DNA from 4 places in the Sphingobium wenxiniae genome. Region 4 is predicted to be linked to each of the others. Evidence: predicted binding sites of a transcription regulator. Region 4 holds the regulator's gene; each other region holds the start of a gene.

The links. Region 4 encodes LexA, which represses DNA repair genes until DNA is damaged. Its sites were predicted from a motif close to GTTCCNCNCTTGTTCT; they were not measured.
Region 1: a site for LexA is predicted at 1,631-1,646, ahead of uvrA (excinuclease ABC subunit UvrA). Genes of this name have one in related genera too.
Region 2: a site for LexA is predicted at 1,437-1,452, ahead of ATN00_RS14170 (ATP-dependent helicase). Genes of this name have one in related genera too.
Region 3: a site for LexA is predicted at 1,441-1,456, ahead of radA (DNA repair protein RadA). Genes of this name have one in related genera too.

What each region holds. Positions count from the first base shown of each region.
Region 1 covers NZ_CP013264.1:3,651,081-3,654,884, reverse strand. Annotated here, with positions in the region: gene uvrA (excinuclease ABC subunit UvrA) at 1-1,619, opposite strand, end outside; gene ATN00_RS17855 (septal ring lytic transglycosylase RlpA family protein) at 1,756-2,328, shown strand; gene ATN00_RS17845 (UrcA family protein) at 2,980-3,324, shown strand; gene ATN00_RS17840 (LytR/AlgR family response regulator transcription factor) at 3,392-3,804, opposite strand, start outside.
Region 2 covers NZ_CP013264.1:2,895,821-2,899,624, forward strand. Annotated here, with positions in the region: gene rsmD (16S rRNA (guanine(966)-N(2))-methyltransferase RsmD) at 1-366, shown strand, start outside; gene ATN00_RS14160 (hypothetical protein) at 484-894, opposite strand; gene ATN00_RS14165 (GFA family protein) at 1,023-1,418, opposite strand; gene ATN00_RS14170 (ATP-dependent helicase) at 1,523-3,799, shown strand.
Region 3 covers NZ_CP013264.1:1,929,931-1,933,734, forward strand. Annotated here, with positions in the region: gene ATN00_RS09625 (patatin-like protein) at 1-518, opposite strand, end outside; gene ATN00_RS09630 (endonuclease/exonuclease/phosphatase family protein) at 561-1,259, opposite strand; gene radA (DNA repair protein RadA) at 1,471-2,838, shown strand; gene ATN00_RS09640 (CvpA family protein) at 2,850-3,371, shown strand; gene ATN00_RS09645 (NAD-dependent epimerase/dehydratase family protein) at 3,510-3,804, opposite strand, start outside.
Region 4 covers NZ_CP013264.1:3,423,771-3,427,574, forward strand. Annotated here, with positions in the region: gene ATN00_RS16705 (hypothetical protein) at 1-66, shown strand, start outside; gene ATN00_RS16710 (hypothetical protein) at 32-457, shown strand; gene ATN00_RS16715 (IS1595 family transposase) at 545-1,444, opposite strand; gene lexA (transcriptional repressor LexA) at 1,559-2,230, shown strand; gene ATN00_RS16725 (ComEC/Rec2 family competence protein) at 2,311-3,804, opposite strand, start outside.

The DNA.
Region 1 (3,804 bases), 230 kb from region 4:
TCGTCGAGGACGTAGAGAACGCCCGACAAACCGCTGCCGATCTGCGAGGCGAGGCGGATGCGCTGGGATTCGCCGCCTGAGAGGGTGCCGCTGGTGCGGTCGAGGTTCAGATAGTCGAGGCCGACATTGTTGAGGAAGCCGAGACGCTCGACGATTTCCTTGAGGATGGCGCGGGCGATCTGGTTCTGCTGGTCGGTGAGCTTGTCGGGCAGGGTGGAGAAGAAGGCGAGCGCATCGACCACGCTGCGGCGGGTGGACATGGAAATGTCCTCACCGGCGATCTTGACCGCGAGAGCTTCGGGCTTGAGGCGCGCGCCGTCACATGTCTCGCAGGGCATGGCGGTCTGATATTTGCTCAATTCCTCGCGCATCCAGGCGGATTCGGTCTGGAGCAGACGGCGGTTGAGATTGCCGATCACGCCTTCGAACGGCTTGCGGACTTCGTAGCTTTTCTTGCCGTCGACGAAGCGCAGGGTGACAGGCTTGCCGCCGGTGCCGTGGAGAATGATGAGCTTCACCTCGCCGGGAAGGTCTTGCCACGGCGTTTCGAGGGAGAAACCGAACTCCTTCGCCAAGGAGCCAAGCACCTGCATATAATAGGGGCTGGGCGGGTTGGACTTGGCCCAGGGGACGACCGCGCCCTTCTTGAGGGAAAGGGCTTCGTTGGGAACGACCAGTTCGGGGTCGAACTCCTGCCGTTCGCCCAGGCCATCGCAGGCCGGGCAGGCGCCCATCGGCGCGTTGAAGGAGAAGAGGCGCGGCTCGATCTCCGCGATGGTGAAGCCGCTGACCGGGCAGGCGAATTTTTCCGAGAAGACGATGCGGTTGGCGGGGATGCCGGCGCCTTTCATCTTCTTGTCGGCGGATTGCGCTTCGTCTTCGCGGCCCGGGACGACGCCGTCAGCGAGGTCCACAAAGGCGAGACCGTCCGCCAGCTTGAGCGCCTGCTCGAAACTGTCGGCGAGGCGGGTGCCCATGTCGGGTTCGACGGCGAGGCGGTCGACCACGACTTCGATGTCATGCTTATATTTCTTGTCGAGCGCGGGTGCGTCCTCGATCAGATATATTTCCCCGTCGATGCGGACGCGGGTGTAGCCCGCCTTCTGCCACTCTGCCAGTTCCTTGCGATATTCGCCCTTGCGGCCGCGCACGACGGGGGCGAGCAGGTAGAAGCGGGTGCCTTCGGGCAATTGCATCACGCGGTCGACCATCTGGCTGACGGTCTGCGCGGCGATGGGAAGGCCGGTGGCAGGCGAATAGGGGATACCGACGCGCGCCCAAAGCAGGCGCATATAGTCGTAGATTTCCGTAACCGTGGCGACAGTGGAGCGCGGATTGCGGCTGGTCGTCTTCTGCTCGATGGAGATGGCGGGGGACAGACCCTCGATATGCTCGACATCGGGCTTTTGCATCATCTCCAGGAACTGACGCGCATAAGCGGAGAGCGACTCCACATAGCGGCGCTGTCCCTCGGCATAGATGGTGTCGAAGGCCAGGGAGGACTTGCCCGAACCCGACAGGCCGGTGATGACCACCAGCGCATCGCGGGGCAGGTCGACATCCACGCCCTTGAGATTATGCTCGCGCGCGCCGCGCACGGAAATATGCGTGAGACTCATGGGGTCTTCTTGTTCCAGATTTGTTCTATTGGGGCAAGTGCGCGTTTCGCATCTGTCCGCCAAGATAGGATCGGTTGCGGGAAAGGGAAGGGCGCGGGGGTTCCATCCCGCCGCGCGGCGCATTAGGGTCCGCCGCATGAGCGGTGGAATGGCGAAAGGGATGCGCGGCGGCGTGCTGGCTGCGACGGTGCTGCTGGCGGCCTGTGGCGGGGGTGTGCGATACAGGCCGGTAAGCGACGTGCCGGTGAAGATCGGCAAGCCCTATAGCGTGCGGGGCGTGACCTATGTGCCCGCGGCCGATCCAACCTATGACTATCTGGGCTATGCGAGCTGGTATGGCAGCGAATCGGGCAATCAGACAGCCAATGGCGAACGATTTCGGCCCAAGGCGGTGACTGCCGCGCACACGACCTTGCCGCTGCCGAGCTATGTCGAGGTGACGTCTCTGGACAGCGGGCGCACGATATTGGTGCGGATAAATGATCGCGGACCCTTCGCCAGAAATGGCAGAATCATTGACTTATCTCGGGGTGCCGCGGAACAGCTTGGCATGCATGTCCAGGGGGTGGCGCCGGTGCGCGTTCGCATTGCCAACCCACCGGAAAAAGACCGGAAAAAGCTGCGCGAAGGCAAGGATGCACCGGAAAGGCCTCGCGTTCCCGAGTCCGTGCTGGTAAAGTGGCGGGCGCAACTGGTGGCTGGAAAATAGGTAATATCCCCTGTCCTGTTTCCCAAAATAGGACGCAAAGCCAATTGACGTTACGGAAACGTAGCGTTAATGGTTTCACCTGCCAAATGTCGTTGGTAGCCGCAGGCAGCCCGTTCGTCCCCTGGGGACGCTGTCGAGCGGAAATTGGCGGCCGACTGTCGATTGGCGCCGGGTGAATGGCGTTTCTCGACTATCATGAGGCATCCCAAGAGGGGGTTTCCCCCTGTTCAGAGACGGTTAACGCGTGAGCGTGTCGTCTGATAGATGACAGTTTCGAAATCCTGGAGTGCCCGACAGCATCCTGGATACGCCCCCGGCCTTCCCTTGCGCCGGGGGCGTTTTCGTTATGCGCCTGACCGTTTCGATTCGGAGTTTCCGTTACGGAAATGTCGCTTGTCCGGGTGTTCATGTCGTTCGTCATGTCTTTTGTCCGGCGCTATCTGCCTTTTGTCGATGGATGTGCCGTTGGGCGATGAAGCGCGCCGTCCATCGAAGGCGGCAGGCATCGCGCCCGCCACCGCCGTAAAAGGAAAGGGCAACGGCGGCGACGCGCTTTCCCCCACTGATCGAGCCTCCGTTTTCATCCCCGGTTTGTCGCTCAATCCCCCCGAGCGACGAACCGGCAAGACAAGCAGTTGAGGAGACTTTGCCATGTTTGCCCCCTTGAAGACCCTTTCCATTGCCGCCTTTGCCGCCGCTTCGCTGATCGCGGGCAGCGCCAGCGCGGAAACCTTTATGTCCAACGGCCGCACTTTTGAGGTCCGTTTCGGCGATCTGGACCTGTCGCAGGCAGCGGATCAAAGGGAATTGCAAAGCCGTATCGGGCGCGCCGCCGGCAGGGTGTGCGGAAGCCGGGATCTGGCCGAAGCCACCCGTTGCCGCAGCGCGGCCATCGCCCATGTCAAGGCGCCGGTCGCCGCCGCCATCGCCCGGGCGGAAACCAAGGCGCGCTATGCCGAGGCGGGGAAAGCCCCGCATTCCGCTTTCGCCAATTGAAGGGCGCGGTCCCAGAAAGGAAAAAGGCCCGGCATTGTCGGGCCTTTTTCTGTGCGCCGCTTGGACGTCAGCGTCCCGTCATGGCCCGCGCGTTGGCAAGGAACGTGCGGCCGATGCGGATTTCCCCGCCCAAGGCGAGGCAGGCGAACCAGACGCCGCTGCCGTCATGACGCAGCCGGACGATATGGTCGCGCCGGACGATATGCGAGCGGTGGAGCCGGACGAAACGCTGCGGGTCCAGCCTTTCCTCCAGCGAACTGATGGTCTGGTGCAGCAGATAGCTGTGAGCGCCCACATGCAGGCGCATATAGTCGCGCTCCGCCTCGATCCGGTCGATCTGGCCGGCGGCGATGCGGACCAGTTCGGAGCGGTGCGGCACCCAGAATTCCTCCGCCCATTCAGGTTCCGGTTCGGCTGACGGCGCGGGGCTGGCCAGCGCGCGGCTTTGCAGCGCGAGTTCGACGCGGTCGATCGCGCGGG
Region 2 (3,804 bases), 530 kb from region 4:
GGATTCGAATCCCTTTCGCGCGGCGCGGCAAGCTGCCTCTTCGTTGAGCAGGAACGGGCCGCCCTCGATGTGATCCGCGCCAATGGCGACCGCCTGGGCATCCGTCCTGACATCCGGCAGAGCAGCGTTCTCTCTCTTGGTCCGGCGCCCCGGCCGCTGGACCTGATTTTCATGGACCCGCCCTATAATACCGGCGCAGGCGCAGTGGCGCTCGACAAACTCAGCCGCCTCGGATGGACCGGTCCTGCTACCTGGATCAGTATCGAAACGGACCGACGTGAGGATGTGGAGGTCGGTGGCTTTACGGTCGATGTTACCCGCGACGTCGGCAAGGCCCGCCTGACGCTATTGCGCGCCGACATCTGAGCGGCCTGTCAGATCGCAGAAAAACTGCATCCCGATATGGGATGAAATCCATGCCCAAAATCGCGCCGGGAGCACGGAGTGACAGTATCCTTTCCTTCCCGGCGCGGATTCCTTCGGTCAACCGGGCTTGCGGTTCGCCTTTCTAGCTTTTCGTGCCTCACCCGGATTGATGCAGCTGTCCTGTACCGCCTTGCTGCACACGGGATAGTCCTTGGCCTCGGTTGGTGGAGGCGTCATATTACCGCCCATGGTCACGGGATTTGACGAAGAGCCAACCGGCGCGGTGGGATCATTCGGCACGTCTGAAGGAGCCGGTTGCATATCGCTGGTCGGAGGCACCGCTCCCTCCGGCTGCGCCGCATTGGGATCGGCCTGAGCCGGCGCCTGTCCTGCGGAAGGGGCCGTCGGCGAGGGTATCTCACTCCCGGCTGGCGGCGCGTCCGTTGTCGGCATCTCCTGTGCAAAAGCGCCAGGGATGGCGGTCGTGAAACACATCATGGCGGCACCCGCCAAAATGATCGATCTCATCGGGATTTTCCTTCCTTATTTCTCACCCCGTTCTGCCGCTTGGGCTGATGAAGAACCGGAATCGTGACGTGTGCGTTCCAGCCGTGGCGACAAGCCGTTGCTATTGCGCCGTCAAGCGACGCCCCGATTCAGGCTTCGGGATATCGATCGAATTTAGGAAGGTTGTGTACATTTTCCATCCACGGCGCAGCCTCCACATATTGCACATGAATGACGGGCGGAAAAAGCGATTGATCGTCGAATGTCGCGGTTTGAATATCGACCATGCCGGGAAAAGTGACGGGGTTGGTGTAAAAAAGTCCCGTTCCGCATTTCCCGCAAAAATGCCGCGTTGCATTTTCAGATGACGGGTAGAGCACCGGCGCTGCGCTTATGGTCAGATCCTCTTGGGCGAACAACGCCCACCCTACCATCGGCGCGCCCGCGCTCCGGCGACAGTCGGCGCAATGGCACAATGCGCTATAGACCGGTTCACCCCGCGCTTCATACCGGATTGCCCCACATTGGCATCGTCCCGTAGCCATAGCCTTTCTCCTTGCATCATTCTCCTTTTGTTCTCATACTTCCCGCATCACTGCAAGACTGCAGCCCTTGTTCTGTTACCCCGCCCATCCTAGTTGCTTCACATATGACGACCGTCGCTCCCTCCCCCGATGATCCACCCTATCTTCAGGGCCTCAATACGCCCCAGCGGGAGGCCGTGCTGACGACCGAAGGGCCAGTCCTCGTTCTCGCGGGGGCAGGCACCGGCAAGACTGCGGCGCTAACGGCTCGCCTTGCCCATCTTATCGCTACACGGCGCGCTTATCCCTCGGAAATCCTCGCCGTCACCTTCACCAACAAGGCCGCGCGGGAAATGCGCGAGCGTGTCGGCCGCATGATCGGCCCGGCTGTGGAAGGCATGCCATGGCTCGGAACCTTTCACGCCATTGCCGCGAAGATGCTGCGGCGCCATGCCGAACTGGTCGGCCTGCAATCCAATTTCACCATCCTCGACACCGACGATCAGTTGCGCCTGATGAAACAACTCATCCAGGCGGAGGGCATCGACGAAAAACGCTGGCCCGCGCGCCAGCTTGGCGGCCTGATCGACCAATGGAAGAACAAGGGCCTCACACCCGAGGAAATCGGTGCGGGCGAAAGCGAAGCCTATGCCAACGGGCGCGGCCAGAAGCTCTATGCCGCCTATCAGGCCCGGCTGCGCGACGTTAACGCCTGCGATTTCGGCGACCTGCTGCTGCATGTTCTGACGATCCTCAAGCGCCACCGCGATGTGCTCGAAAGCTATCAACAGCGGTTCCGCTATATCATGGTGGACGAATATCAGGACACTAACAGCAGCCAGTATCTCTGGCTCCGCCTGCTTGCCCAGCAGCGCAAGAACATCTGCTGCGTGGGCGATGATGACCAGTCGATCTATTCATGGCGCGGCGCGGAAGTTGCCAACATCCTACGCTTCGAAAAGGATTTTCCCGGCGCGAAGATTGTCCGCCTCGAACAGAATTACCGGTCGACGCCTCATATATTGGGCGCAGCTTCCGGTGTGATCGCGGAAAATGGCAATCGCCTTGGCAAGACGCTCTGGACCGATATCGATGTGGGCGAGAAGGTCCATGTCATCGGCGTCTGGGACGGCCCGGAAGAAGCGCGCCGCGTCGGGGACGAGATCGAATCGATCGAGCGTAGCGGCCGATCGCTGGACGAGGTCGCCATCCTCGTCCGCGCCCAGCACCAGACGCGAGAGTTCGAGGACCGTTTCATCCAGATCGGCCTGCCCTATCGCATCGTGGGGGGATTCCGCTTTTATGAACGCGCCGAAATCCGCGATGCGCTCGCTTATCTGCGGCTGGTCAACCAGCCTGCGGACGACCTCGCCTTCGAACGGATCGTCAACGTCCCCAAGCGCGGGCTAGGCGACAAGGCGGTCGAAAAACTTCATCGGCTTGCGCGGGCCGAGGCTATTCCCCTTGCGCTGGCGGCTGCCCGTATCCTCGATACGGATGAACTGACCCCACAGGCGCGGCGATCATTGGGCGCGTTCATCGGCGATCTTGCACGCTGGCGCGACCGGGCGGCGCAACTGCCGCATGCAGAGCTTGCCCGGCAGATTCTTGACGAAAGCGGCTACACCGCCATGCTTCAAGCCGAACGCACGGCGGAAAGCGCGGGCCGTCTCGAAAACCTGAACGAACTTGCCCGCGCTATGGAGGAATATGAGACGCTCGGCGCGTTCCTTGAGCATGTCAGTCTCGTCATGGACAATGAGGCGCAGGCGGAGGAGCGCAAGGTCACCATCATGACCATTCACGCCGCCAAGGGGCTGGAATTCGACACCGTATTCCTCGCCGGCTGGGAAGAAGGGATTTTCCCCTCGCAGCGCGCCCTGGATGAAGGAGGGCTGTCCGCCTTGGAGGAGGAGCGCCGCCTGGCCTATGTCGCGCTTACCCGGGCGCGGAAGTCATGCACCGTCCTCCACGCCGCGAACCGCCGCATCTATGGTCAGTGGACCAGTTCCATCCCGTCCCGCTTCGTGAGCGAACTTCCCCCCGGACATGTGGAAGAAGAAAGCAGCATGGCAGGCGGCGCTTCCCTCTGGCGTGCCAACTGGTCGGAGCGCGCCGATCCTTTCGCCGATGTCGGGCGCGGCACCGGACGAGGCCCCGGCTGGCAACGCGCCCAACAGGGTGGACAATTCAGCCGCGAGCCCGTTCGAATTGTGGAGGCCCGCGCTTCCGCCATTTCACTGGGGAACAAGGGGCGTGATGACATGGCTGTGGGGCTGCGCGTCTTTCATCAGAAATTCGGTTACGGCACAGTGGCCGAGATTGAAGGCAACAAGCTGGAGATCGACTTCGAAACAGCCGGGCGCAAGCGGGTGATGGACAGTTTCGTCAATCTCGCCTGACGAGT
Region 3 (3,804 bases), 1.5 Mb from region 4:
GGTGGCTCGAACCAGCGCGAACGGATGAAGCGGGACAATTTGCGCCGCACTTCCTCTCGCGTGTCGGGCGCGACCGTGCGCTCCACCGTATCGCCAGGCCGCCGTGCCGCCACCCACACCAGGGGCGTTGCCCAGAATTTCGTGATCGCCCGGGCGGGGCGGGCATCGGGAGCCAGCAACTGATCGACATCGGCATTTTCCAGCCACATGTCGGTCAGCGGCTCCAGCGACTGTCCCGTCTCGATCGCCTGCGCCAGAAAGATGCCGTTGATCCCGCCCGCGCTCGCCCCGGCAATGATGTCGGGCATGATCCGCAGCCTGATGCCGCTTTCCTGCTCCATGGCTTCCAGCAGGCGGCGATAGACGGCTTCGGTGCTGCCCTGGTGCGGCGTCCCGTCATGAAAACCCCGGCTCGCCCGCGCCAGCCGCCAGATCTCCTTGGTGATGCCGTGCATATATACGGCAAGGCTGATGCCGCCATAGCAGACCAGCGCCAGCCGGAGTTCCTTCTCCCTCATGCCTCATGGATCGCAGAGCGGACGAAGCTTGTCGAGGGGGCGTCAGTCAAGCCGGAACTCCGCCCAGATCGGCAGATGATCCGACGCCTTGCGCGCCGCCGCGCTTTCATGGACGCCGCTATCCGCCAGCTTCAGCCGCCCGCAATGCATGATCCGGTCGAGTCGCGCCACCGGCCGCCGCGCATGGAAACTCCGTCCGCAGGGCGCAAAATTATAGTGCCGCGCGAAGTCGGCCAGGCACCCCCGGTCCGCGCTCCATTCATTGAGGTCGCCCATCAGCACCGTGGGCATTGCCGCGCCCTGCGCCGCCGCGTGGATCATCGCTGAAGCCTGTCGCCGCCGCCACAGGCCCGACAGGTCCAGATGCATCCCGAACACGCGTATGGTCGCGCTGTTCAGCGTCACTTCCGCCATCGTTGCGCCGCGCGGTTCCAGGCAGGGGAGGTGAATCACATCATGCGCGCCAACCTCCGCACCCTTGCGGACGAGGATCGCATTACCGTGCCAGCCCATTGAGTCGGTCTGCACGTTGAGCGGCACAGCCTTATAGCCGCTCTGGCTGTCGAGCAGCAGCGGCGGGAGGGCCGCAGACCGCACGCCGAATCGCCTGTCGGCTTCCTGGAGCGCAATGATGTCGGCGTCGACTTCGTTCAGCACGTCGATCACTCGTTCTGGGATGCGGCGGCGGTCGGTGCCGATGGCCTTGCGGATATTGTAGCTGGCGATGCGAATGGACTTCATGGTGATGTAATGCGTCAGAAGCCCCTTCGTTTCCAAGGGGCAATGCAGCTTGCTCGCTCTTGAATTTCTGCATCCGGCCAGTTGCGGACAACCCACCTTCGTTCAGGGCGAATGGAGATAAGGGAATGTCCACCCTCCACCCAAAGGCGAAAATCCTAACCAAACCGCCAGCCGGGATTGTGTTCTATATATGTTCTGATATGCGTGGATCATGGCAAAGGCAAAGCGTAAATTCGTCTGTCAGCAATGCGGCACCATATCGGGCCGCTGGCAGGGCCAGTGCGACGATTGCGGGGAATGGAACAGCATTGTCGAGGAAGCGGCCGAAACCGTCTTTTCCGCGCGCCACGATCTTCAGACCGGAGGCAGGGGGATTTCCCTCGTCGGCCTGGACAGCACCGTTCAATTGCCCGACCGCACCAGTACCGGGATAGCCGAGTTCGACCGCGCATTGGGCGGCGGCATAGTCTCCGGTTCCGCCACGCTGATTGGTGGCGATCCGGGTATCGGCAAATCCACGCTTCTCCTGCAAGCCGCCGCCCGCATCGCTGCCCGCGGTCTGTCGGTCGCCTATATCAGCGGGGAGGAAGCCACCGATCAGGTTCGCCTGCGTGCCCAACGCCTCGGCCTTGGCACGGCGCCGGTGCAACTCGCCAGCGCCACCTCCGTCCGCGATATATTGACCACGTTGGGGGAAGGGGAGCCGCCTGCGCTGCTCGTCATCGATTCGATCCAGACGATGCACAGCGACCTGATCGAAGGTGCGCCCGGCACCGTCAGTCAGGTTCGGGCCTCGGCTCAGGAACTCATCCGCTTCGCCAAGCAGCGCGGCACCGCGCTTGTCATGGTGGGCCATGTGACCAAGGATGGCAGCATCGCCGGTCCCCGCGTCCTCGAACATATGGTCGACACGGTGCTGAGCTTCGAAGGCGAGCGAAGCCACCAATATCGCATCCTGCGCGCGATCAAGAACCGCTTCGGCGGCACAGATGAGATTGGGGTCTTCGCCATGGTGGCAGAGGGGTTGGAGGAAGTCGCCAACCCTTCTGCCTTGTTCCTCACCCACCGTGATGAAAGTGTGACGGGGGCAACGGTATTCCCCGCGCTGGAAGGGACGCGCCCCGTTCTGGTCGAAATCCAGGCGCTGGTCGTCCGCCTGTCGAGCGGCGCGACGCCTCGCCGCGCGGTGGTCGGTTGGGACAGCGGGCGGCTCGCCATGGTTCTCGCCGTGCTGGAGGCGCGCTGCGGTCTCAGCTTCTCCACCTGCGAAGTCTATCTGAACGTGGCGGGTGGCTATCGCCTGTCGGACCCGGCGGCTGATCTTGCCGTTGCCGCCGCGCTTATGTCCGCGCTCACCGAACGCCCGGTTCCCGCTGATGTCGTGCTGTTCGGTGAAGTGGCGCTTTCGGGCGAAATCCGTCCCGTCGCCCATGCGCCGCTGCGTCTGCGCGAATCGGCCAAGCTCGGCTTCAACCGCGCGTTCGTTCCTGCCGCCGCTGCCGATGGTGTGAAGGGCATTTCGGTCAGCGGTTATCGTGCTCTCTCACAGCTTGTTGACCAGATGCTCGGGCGCGGATAGCCAGCCATGCCATGAACGCCGTCGACATCCTCGTCCTCCTCGCCATCGGCGGTTGCGCCATTTTCGGTTTGATGCGCGGTTTCGTGCAGGAAACGCTCTCGCTGATTGCCTGGGTATTGGCGATCTTCGCCATCCGTTTGTTCCATGCTTCGGTTGCTGAACTGCTGACCCCGCTCATCGGTACGGAAAGCGGCGCGGCGATGCTGGCGTTGGTGCTGGTGTTCGGCGTGACCTTCGCGGCGGGAAAACTGCTCGCCCATGCCATCGGCAAGCGCACGCGCCAGTCGATCCTTGGTCCGGTCGACCGTGTGCTCGGTGGCGGCTTCGGCGCGATCAAGGGCCTGATCGGCGCGACCCTGTTCTTCCTCGCTTTCAGCCTTGTCTACGATACTTTCTACGGCAGCGGCGCGCGCCGCCCCGATTGGCTGTCTGACGCGCGCACCTATCCGCTGCTCAACGCGAGTGGACAGGCGATCAGCGAATTTGTCGCGGAACGACGCGCGCAGAAGCCTGCGGAACCGGCAGCGAATTAAGACGCAGATCCGGCGGGCGGCGGTTTTTGGCTAGGCTTTGCCGTTAAACAAGCCCGTGCTCCTGCCTTCGCGGATGCACGGCATATATGGGATCAGTGGTCAGTTCGCGAAGCCATCAAGGCGGACAAAAGCCGTCTCCTACAACCACCCCTTGACCCGATAAGCCTGCACCGTCGCCTTCAGTCCATCCTCGGTCGCTACCTCCGGCGACCACAGTGCCCTGGGCGGATGTTGCCCCATAGCGGCTACCCAGTCGGGGTGACAGAAATAGCGCACCCGGTCGGGCGTCAGCTTCGCGCCCTTGCCTCGGAAGAAACGGTCCATCCGCGCGCCCGCGCCCAGCAGCCATGCGGGTGTCGCCATGGTCCGCACCGTCCGCCCCAGCGCATGCCCGATTGCCTGCCCGAAATCCTGATGATCCCATCCCTGTGGC
Region 4 (3,804 bases):
AACCGTGAGCAGGATTCTAGCGATAGCGGGTTTGATAATCCTGACGATTGGCATCGGGATAACTAGCTGCATCCGTCCAGAAATATTTGGGGATTCTAATTCTTTCCTTAAGAACTTCGTAAACCATGAGCTGCTGGCGGTCTTGGGGGTTATTGTAACGATAACGCTGGCGTCGGCTGCAAGCCTCCACCTTGAGTTGAACAGGCTAGAAAATGATACGGGCGAGAAATTTTTAGAAGCGCGGTCTGCTACGAAGGCGTATGCTTATCTTCTGATTACGCTCTTTGGCGCGGCCCTCGCTCTAGTCATCGCAAAGCCAGTGGTGGCTGAAACTGAAAGCGTGAAATCGCTGTTCAACGGAGCGGCGATCTTGGTGATAGTGTTGAACATGCTCGCTTTGATTGACCTAACAAGTGCCGTGTTTGCCATCCCGCCGGATCGGAGGCTGAAAAAATGACGACGTTGAAGCAGGCCCGCGAGAGCGGGAAAATCGACCAGTTCATCAAGGAGCATGAGGCCGATCCCGAAGGGGATGCGGAAGCCTTCAATCGCGCCGTTCGGGCAATGGCCCGAAAGTCGAAAGAAGCTCCGAAAGCATCGTCTCGGGACAATCGCGACGATTGAAGCGATATTCCGCCTCCTTCGCATATTTCCACAGATGCTTGCCGCTCACATGAATGTGGGTGCCGTGGATCGACCGCTTTAGCTGCGACCAGAAACCCTCGACGCCGTTGGTTGTGACATGGCCGCGCACATATTCGCCCGACGAGTGATTGACCGTCTTGTGCCAGAAGCCATGGCCGGTCCCATCCAAGCCCGCATAGCTGACAAATTCGTCGGTGTGGATTTCGGTGTGCGGCTTCACGTTGGCTACAATCTCGCTTTGCAGAGTGCTTTTACGACGGTTCGGGATCACTTTCGTCATGACGCTGCCACCACGTTCCACCATCGCCATGATCGCGGTCTTGTTGGCTTTGTATCCAGTGCCTTTGCCGGTCGCTTCGCCGCCAATATAGGTTTCGTCCACCTCAACCGTCTTGAACACACCGCCCAGCGGTTCTTCACCGTCCACATCAGCCATATGCTCGCGGATCAGGTGCGCCATGCGCCACGCCGTCTTGTAGGTCACGCCTAGCTGGCGCTCTAGTTCCTTCGCCGCCACGCCGTTGCGCGTCGTGGTGAACAGGTAGATGGCATAGAACCAAAGCTGGAGCGGCGTCCGGGTCTGTTCGAACGGGGTGCCCACGGTAGGGTGCAGGTGGTGGCCGCACCACTGGCAGGAATAGGCGCGCTCGGCCTTGATCCGATACCAGTTGGAAGGACGTTCGCAGGAGGGGCACTCGAAGCCCTGCCCAAACCGGATTTCAAACAGATGGTTCAGGCAGCTTTCGTCATCGGGAAACTGCTTGAAGAACTGCGCGATGGTTTGGGGCTTCTTGCTCATGCCTCATGTATAGCGCAATTCCTTACGTATGCAAAGGGGATAATCACCAACCGCTTGACTTGCCCCCTTCCGTTTCCTATGCGTTCTCCATCCGTTCCATTGGAGATCGCAGGCATGTTGACGCCCAAACAGCAACAGTTGCTGAGCTTCATCCAGACCCGCCTGGAAGAGCGCGGCGTGTCCCCCTCATTTGAAGAGATGAAGGACGCGCTCGACCTGCGATCCAAATCGGGCATCCACCGCCTCATCAATGCGCTGGAGGAACGCGGCTTCATCCGGCGCCTGCCCAATCGTGCGCGGGCTTTGGAAGTGCTGAAATTGCCGGACGCCATGCATCGCCTGCCAAAGGAGATGCCTGCCGCCACGTCGCAAGCGCGCGTCAGCCTGCCCATCGCCGCTAATGACATCATCGAAATCCCTCTGCATGGACGGATCGCAGCGGGCGTTCCCATCGAGGCGCTGGAGGGGCAGAATATGCTCTCCGTGCCGGCAGCCCTGCTAGGCGCGGGTGACCATTATGCGCTGGAGGTAGCGGGCGATTCCATGGTCGATGCCGGTATTCTCGATGGCGATTTCGCGCTGATCCAGAAAACCGACGTAGCGCGGGAAGGCCAGATAGTGGTCGCCCTCATCGACGACAATGAAGCCACGCTCAAATATTTCCGCCGCGACGGCAAGAGGGTGAGACTTGACCCCGCCAACAGCGCTTATGAGCCTCAGCTATACGATCCCACACAGGTTCGCATTCAAGGCAAGCTGGCCGGGTTGCTGCGCCGATATAATTGAAGCATCGCGCGAAGGATCAGGGCTACTTTTCAGTAACCCGGGCGGCGAAACAGAATGAGAGCGCACGGCCTGCATCAGATCTAACGCGATCTGCTCTGATCGGTGCGTCCGCGGCGCGGCATCCAGGGATGGGCGTCATGCGGGCTATGGACAGAGCGAATCGTCCCATTCTCCAGATTGATGGCGAGACCACCTGTCGCCGCTAACATAGAGCGATCCACCTTCAGCCACCTGGGTCGGCACCATCGAGGCAAGCGACGGTCACTGACGACGATATCGGCCCATTGGCAATCGCGCATGAAGGCTTTTCTTTCGACAAACATGCGGCTGCGAGTGACAAGCAACCGCCAGGATCTGCCTCCCCTGTCCAACAGGACCGAACACAGATCCGCGGAGCAGCGTGCCTGCGGCAGACTGGCCAGGGATTCGAGAGTTCCATCATAGCCCGCACTTTCCGTCAGGGCATCGCGCACATATTCACCCGCCCTGTCCCGCAGCAAAGCCATGCCATCCCCCTCGGTTCGCAAGGCGACATGGCGGCCATCGCCGGTGATCAATATGTCGGGCGGAGGATTGAGCAAAATCGCCAGGAGCCCGATTCCAACGGGCGCCAACCCCAACCAGCGCCATGCGCTTCGCCACAGCAGGCACCACAGCCCGCCCATCACCATTACGGCAAAGACCCAGTTCGGCAGCGCCGGTCCCAGCGCCACGGCCATGGGACTTCCTCCGACGCCATGGGCAATCAACAGCAAGAAATCCAAGGCCTTGCCAGTCGCCCACCACGCCGGAGCACCCAGGCCCAGCAGATCCAGCAGAAGCGCCAAAGCCTCCAGCGGCATTACCACAAAGGTCGTAAGCGGGATCGCGATGATATTGGCGAATGCACCCAACATACCCGCCTTGTGAAAATGGAAGAAAGCGATCGGCGCCAACATCAGTTCGACCGCAAAGCCTGTCATCAACAAGACCGCGACCGAACGCCCGAACTTGCGCCAGCCATTTTCATCGCGCGCCGCAGCGAAAGCGCGAAATCGCGGGTGCTCCGACAAGGCGATAATTGCGATCACGGCGCCGAAACTCATCTGGAAACTCGGCCCGACCAGTGCTTCGGGCCACAGGCACAGCACGATCAGCGCTCCCGTCGCCACGAGCCGCAAGGTGATGGCGTCCCGCCCCAGCGCCAGACCGCCTAGCACGAGCAGCGCGGCGATGCAGGAGCGCACGGTCGGAACCTCCGCGCCCGTCAGCAAGGTATAGCCGATCCCCGCCAACGCCCCGCCCGTCGCCGCGATCAGCATCAAAGGCCAATTCAGCGCCGCCCGGCGACTGATCGCCATCGTCCGCATGAGCAGGAAGATGACCGCGCCGATCAAAGCCGTCACATGCAGTCCGCTGATGGACAACAGATGCGCGAGGCCACTGCGCCGCATCGCTTCCGCATCGTCCTCCGCAATCGCGCCCTGATCGCCGGTGGCGAGCGCGGCGGCAATGCCTTCCGCCGGCCCTTCCAGCCGATCGAGAATATGCGAGAACAGGCGATTCCTCATGTCAGGCCCACCCGTCGCGGGCGC